2 linked regions of the Peribacillus sp. FSL E2-0218 genome follow. The main gene of each other region encodes a partner of the protein of the gene in region 2 in a complex. Links are inferred from orthologs where the notes say so. Each region holds a gene or a part of one and is shown on either strand. Other genes may lie near its edges. The genes, in order: rny and pfkA.

Evidence for each region.
Region 1: pfkA (region 2) and rny share a complex: the UniProt entries of both Bacillus subtilis proteins name them as parts of the possible RNA degradosome complex. The link is inferred for Peribacillus sp. FSL E2-0218 from one-to-one orthologs.

What each region holds. Positions count from the first base shown.
Region 1 is NZ_CP150304.1:1,791,530-1,794,778, reverse strand. What follows is about bases 267-3,184. They hold rny (ribonuclease Y), read right to left. Parts: upstream 2,547-3,184; coding sequence 987-2,546; downstream 267-986. Other genes in these bases: recA (recombinase RecA), read right to left, coding at 2,902-3,184; MHI53_RS08650 (TIGR00282 family metallophosphoesterase), read right to left, coding at 267-836. Also shown: more of MHI53_RS08650, read right to left, coding at 39-266; more of recA, read right to left, coding at 3,185-3,249. UniProt on the Bacillus subtilis protein: Endoribonuclease that initiates mRNA decay. Initiates the decay of all SAM-dependent riboswitches, such as yitJ riboswitch. Involved in processing of the gapA operon mRNA, it cleaves between cggR and gapA.
Region 2 is NZ_CP150304.1:3,656,456-3,659,785, reverse strand. The notes cover bases 291-3,289. They hold pfkA (6-phosphofructokinase), read left to right. Parts: upstream 291-1,309; coding sequence 1,310-2,269; downstream 2,270-3,289. Other genes in these bases: pyk (pyruvate kinase), read left to right, coding at 2,389-3,289; accA (acetyl-CoA carboxylase carboxyl transferase subunit alpha), read left to right, coding at 291-1,037. In the rest of the region: accD (acetyl-CoA carboxylase, carboxyltransferase subunit beta), read left to right, coding at 1-42; more of accA, read left to right, coding at 39-290; more of pyk, read left to right, coding at 3,290-3,330. UniProt on the Bacillus subtilis protein: Catalyzes the phosphorylation of D-fructose 6-phosphate to fructose 1,6-bisphosphate by ATP, the first committing step of glycolysis.

The sequences.
Region 1 (3,249 bases), 1.9 Mb from region 2 along the record:
GGACAGCATTTGACTGTCCATCCACCTCATTTAATCAATCAATGATAAAAGGGATGATCCTCATTAATGAGGATCCTATCTATTTTTTTTGCCTTACCGGTTTTGTCATCGATTTCCAAAAGGATCGCACTTAATAGGGTCCTGCCCTCCTTAGGCACCTCGAAACGGACAGGAAGGCTTGTCAGGAACCGTTGGAGCACCGCGCCTCTTTCCATGCCAAGGACACCATCATACGGCCCTGTCATGCCCACATCCGATATGTAAGCAGTTCCCGCAGGCAATATGCGGTTATCGGCAGTCTGAACGTGTGTATGCGTTCCGGCAACGGCTGTAACTTTGCCATCAAGGAACCACCCCATAGCCTGCTTTTCGCTTGTTGCTTCACCATGAAAATCAACAAAGATGATGGGTGTCCTTTTTTGCGCCATCGCCACAAGCTCCTCCGCTTTTTTGAATGGACAATCTAAATCCGGCATGAATGTCCTGGCTTGTAAATTGATGACCGCAATTTCCTGCTGGTTCCATTTTAAAAATTTCATTCCTTCTCCCGGTGCACCGTCAGGAAAGTTTGCTGGACGGACGAGATATTTCGCATCATCAATGAAATTGAATATATCGCGATTATCCCATGTATGGTTTCCCATTGTCACCGCCTGTGCGCCCCACTCTAAAAAGTTTCGGTAAATCTTTTCCGTGATTCCACGGCCACTTGCCGCATTTTCCCCATTGATGACCGTAATATGCGGCCGATGCTTTTCCTTTAATTTCGGAAGGTATTCTTGAACCATTTCACGGCCTAGAGACCCTACGACATCTCCAATAAATAGCAGTTTCATTGTAAAACCCTTTCTAGATTCACATTTCTCGTGATAAGAATATCAAGTATGTATTGTAACATAATATCGGATGAATATCGGAGCCGTTACCTGTTAAAAACAAGAAAAAGCGAAGAGGTTTCCCCCTCTTCGCTTTTTCTTTAACGACTTTTATTTAGCGTATTCGACTGCTCTTGTTTCACGGATGACCGTGACTTTTATATGACCTGGGTAATCGAGCTCTTCTTCAATCCGTTTGCGGATATCACGTGCGAGTCGATGGGCCGAAAGATCATCTATTTGCTCTGGTTTCACTAGAATCCGCACTTCGCGCCCGGCTTGAATCGCAAATGATTTTTCCACTCCATCGTAGGATTCGGAAATCTCCTCAAGCTTTTCAAGTCTTCTAATGTAATTTTCAAGTGTTTCACTTCTAGCGCCCGGCCTTGCAGCTGATAAAGCATCAGCGGCTGCAACAAGCACTGAAATAATGGAAGTTGGCTCCGTATCGCCATGATGTGAAGCGATGCTGTTAATGACAGTAGGATGCTCTTTATACTTAGTTGCCAATTCCACGCCTATTTCAACGTGGCTGCCTTCCACTTCATGATCGATCGCTTTCCCGATATCATGCAATAAACCGGCACGACGGGCAAGGACTTCATCCTCTCCAAGCTCAGCAGCCAGCAACCCTGAAAGCTGGGCCACTTCAATGGAATGCTTAAGCACGTTTTGTCCGTAACTTGTACGGAACTTCAAACGTCCCAGTATTTTGATAAGGTCTGGATGGAGACCGTGAACGCCAACCTCGAAAGTTGTTTGTTCACCAATTTCACGAATATGTTCATCTACCTCACGTCTTGCTTTGTCTACCATTTCTTCAATTCGAGCCGGATGGATCCGTCCGTCCTGAACAAGTTTTTCAAGAGCCAAGCGTGCCGTTTCACGTCTAATTGGATCAAATCCAGATAAAATGACAGCTTCAGGAGTATCATCAATAATAAGGTCAATACCTGTTAGCGTTTCTAGCGTCCGGATATTTCGTCCTTCACGTCCGATTATCCGTCCTTTCATTTCATCATTTGGAAGATTCACTACAGAAACGGTGGTTTCTGCAACATGATCAGCCGCACAACGCTGAATGGCAAGAGAAAGAACTTCTTTTGCTTTTTTATCAGCTTCTTCTTTGGCACGGGTATCACTTTCTTTAATCATAAGCGCTACATCGTGAGCCAGCTCGTTTTCCATTCGGTCTATAATGATTGCTTTAGCTTCTTCACGAGTTAAACCTGAAACACGTTCAAGCTCTGTTTGCTGCTTACGAACCGTCTCGTCCACTTTGCTTTCCATCTCTTCAATATGCTGTTGTCTTTGGTTTAGAGAATCTTCTTTTTTCTCCAAAAGGTTTTCACGTTTGTCTAACGTATCATCCTTACGGTCCAGATTCTCTTCTCTTTGCAATAACCGATTTTCTTGTTTTTGTAATTCATTCCTTCTTTCACGGGATTCCCGATCAGAATCTGAACGAATTTTATGAATTTCATCTTTTGCTTCCAACAAGGCTTCTTTCTTAAGTGCGTCCGCTTCACGTTTTGCATCCTCAAGGATGTGTTCTGCAGAGCCCTTTGCCCCTGCTATTTTACTCTCAAATTTTGATTTGTGAATAAAATAACCAACAACTGCACCGACGATTAGGCCAAGCAAAGTGAAGATGATTGTCATGGGTTCCATCGTTTCACCTCCCCTTGCTATGAACTTTTTACATAAAATGTTGAACTGTCGGCAAGTACATTGCACATAAATTCAATATACAGCACTTAATTTTCAAAATTTTAGTTTGAAAAATTGTAAAATATACATATTAATTGTATAGTTGAGAATTTTCATTGTCAAGCGTTTGTCCCTTATGTATCAATGATTATTCAAGTTTTCTTAAATATTCACCACCGGAAAGTGCTACATTCTTCATGGAAGGAGACGGCAATTCTGTTTTCCAGCCATTGAATTCGCTGAAAATTTCGCACTTTTCATTTCATAATATTTATAGAAAAGGCCCAAGCAAATAAGCTTAGGCCTTTTCCTACCATTAATCAAGTAATTCAAAATGTTCATCTTCCGCTTCCTCTGGCGGCAGCTCATGCTCTCCATCAAGATTATAATGATCCCTGATTTTCTGAGAAATCTCCAGAGCGATATCTTGATTTTCTTTCAAGAACATCTTCGCGTTTTCCCGTCCTTGTCCAACACGCTCTTCGTTGTATGAATACCACGAACCGCTTTTAAGGACGATATCAAGCTCTGCACCCATATCAATGATTTCACCTTCCTGCGAAATACCTTGACCATACATGATATCAACTTCCGCTTGGCGGAATGGCGGCGCAACTTTGTTTTTCACCACTTTGATTTTGGTTTTATTACCGACGATTTCATT
Region 2 (3,330 bases):
ACGATCCTAAAAATCCATGCCCCGGGTGGTGAATGGTCATGATATATGAATTAGAGTTCGAGCGTCCCGTTACGGAACTGAGAAATAAAATTAAAGAGCTGAAGGCACTTACGAAAAATGCTGACGTGGATCTTACGGTTGAGATCGAAACCCTGGAAAAACGTTTGGAAAAGCTGGAAGCGGATATTTATGATCATTTAAAACCGTGGGATCGAGTGCAGATTGCCCGTCATCCGGCCCGCCCGACAACGCTTGATTACATCCCGTTATTATTCAATGACTTCATCGAGTTTCATGGTGACCGTTATTATGGGGACGATGAGGCGATTGTCGCTGGCATCGCCCAGTTCGATGGGCGGTCCGTGACCGTCATCGGTCATCAGCGCGGCAAGGATACGAAGGAGAATATCCGTCGTAACTTTGGCATGCCCCATCCAGAGGGCTATCGAAAAGCGCTGCGCTTGATGAAACAGGCGGAAAAATTCAATCGGCCGATCATTTGCTTCATCGACACGAAGGGAGCATTCCCTGGGAAGGCTGCAGAAGAACGCGGTCAAAGCGAAGCCATTGCTAAAAACCTTTTTGAAATGGCCGGGCTGAAGGTGCCGGTCATCAGCATCGTCATCGGCGAAGGCGGAAGTGGCGGTGCCTTGGCACTTGGAGTTGGAGATCGGATTTTCATGCTTGAGAATTCAACATACTCGGTCATTTCTCCTGAAGGGGCTGCTGCGTTATTATGGAAGGATGCTTCCCAGGCTAAAAGAGCTGCTGAATCGATGCAGATTACGGCTCCTGACCTGAATCGCTTAGGGGTCATCGATGAAATCATCCCGGAAGTAAAAGGCGGCGCCCACCGGAATGCAAATGTTCAGGCAGAAGCCATAAAGGAAACCTTGAAACGTTCATTTAATGAGCTCCTCCCATTGAAAAGTGAAGATCTCATCAACCAACGTTACATGAAATTCAAGAAAATCGGTGAATATGAATTCGCAAAACAATCTGAGGGGAAACCTGAGGACGTAAAACAGCATTCATAAACATCTGTAAAGGAAAAAACGTGCTGCCTGGGGCAACACGTTTTTTCAGCCTTTCCAACGGAGTGGTACGTCGGTGGCCAACCCTAAAGCTATGATTGTATGAAGAATGTAAAGATTTGCGCCATATTACTTCAATTTCTGAACAGAATCGGTTAGTCTAATAACATCAAGTGACCATAAGTTGAAATAGTTACTGCTTATTGAAGCTTGAAAAAGGGTACAATGGTATATAAGGGCTTAAATTTGATTAGTGTTGTAGAGAGGTGACATTTATGAAAAGAATAGGTGTATTGACAAGCGGAGGAGATTCTCCAGGCATGAATGCGGCAGTCCGAGCGGTTGTCCGGAAAGCCATTTTTCATGAAATGGAGGTCTTTGGGATTTATCATGGCTATCAGGGGCTGATTAATGGGGATATAAGGCAGCTTGAACTTGGATCTGTCGGTGATATCATCCATCGCGGGGGTACGATGCTACATACAGCTCGCTGTCTCGATTTCAAGACAGAGGAGGGCCAGCTAAAGGGAATAGAACAATTGAATAAATTTGGGATCGAGGGCCTTGTCGTAATAGGCGGCGATGGTTCTTACATGGGAGCCAAGGCATTGACTGAAAGGGGCTTTCCTTGTATAGGGGTTCCAGGAACGATTGATAATGACATACCTGGGACAGACTTTACGATCGGCTTCGATACGGCTCTGAATACCGTCATTGATGCCATCGATAAAATCCGTGATACGGCGACTTCTCATGAACGCACTTATGTCGTTGAAGTAATGGGAAGAAATGCTGGGGATATCGCACTTTGGGCCGGACTGGCCGGAGGGGCGGAAACGATCCTTTGCCCGGAGTATGATTACGATATGGATGATTTGGTCGGGAAGTTGAATCGCGGGCATGAACGCGGCAAAAAACATAGTATCATCATCGTTGCGGAAGGTGTCGGGAGTGCTGTCGATGTTTCCAGGAAAATTGAGGAAAAGGCAGGAGTCGAAACACGCGTGACGGTTCTTGGCCATGTTCAGCGGGGCGGATCTCCTTCCGCAAACGACCGTGTCCTGGCAAGCAGACTCGGTGCCAGAGCCGTGGAATTGCTTTTGGAGGGCAAAGGGGGCCGGGCTGTCGGGATAGAACAGAATCGACTTGTCGACCATGGTATCATCGATGTCCTAGGTAAACAGCATACAATCGACAAGAAAATGTATGATTTATCGTCCGAACTATCCATCTAGGCAATCAGTATCGTCCAATGAACAGATTGAAGAATTCCGTAAAAAAGTAGAGACACATTACACTACGCCCCTGTCTCCATAAGTTGGACAGGCGGCGAGTTTTCAAGGAGGAGCACACCATGCGAAAAACCAAGATTGTTTGTACGATCGGCCCCGCAAGTGAAAGCATCGAAAAGCTGGTTCAATTAATAGAAGCGGGGATGAATGTGGCTAGGCTTAACTTTTCTCATGGCAATCATGAAGAACATGCCGCCAGAATCAGCAACATAAGGGAAGCTAGCGAAAAATCAGGGAAACAGGTAGCGATCCTGCTGGACACAAAAGGACCTGAAATACGCACCAATAACATGGAGAACGATTCCATGGAGCTAGTAGCCGGTAACGAAGTCATCATTTCCATGACGGAAGTGCTTGGAACGCCAGAGAAATTTTCCATTACTTATGAAGGACTTCTTCATGATGTCCACACCGGATCGAAAATCCTGTTGGATGATGGATTGATCGGTCTTGAAGTATTGAAGATTGATGAAGCAAGAAAAGAAATCCATACAAAAATATTGAATAGCGGTACCCTGAAGAACAAAAAAGGTGTCAATGTGCCGGGTGTCTCGGTCAATCTGCCAGGCATCACGGAAAAAGACGAACAGGATATCTTGTTTGGGATAGGACAGGGTATCGATTTTGTCGCGGCATCATTTGTACGGAGAGCCTCCGACGTCCTTGAAGTGCGTGAATTACTGCAGCAAAATGGAGCGGAGCATATTCAAATCATCCCTAAAATCGAAAACCAGGAAGGCGTCGACCGTCTTGATGAAATCCTCGAAGTTTCAGATGGCTTGATGGTGGCTCGCGGAGACTTGGGTGTGGAAATTCCTGCTGAAGAAGTGCCGCTAGTCCAAAAGCAAATGATCAAAAAGTGCAACAACGCCGGAAAACCGGTCATTACGGCTACACAAATGCTTGATTCCATGCAGCGTAACCCAAGGCCGACACGGGCTGAAGCAAGTGACGTCGCCAACGCCATCTTTGATGGAACGGATGCCATCATGCTGTCAGGAGAA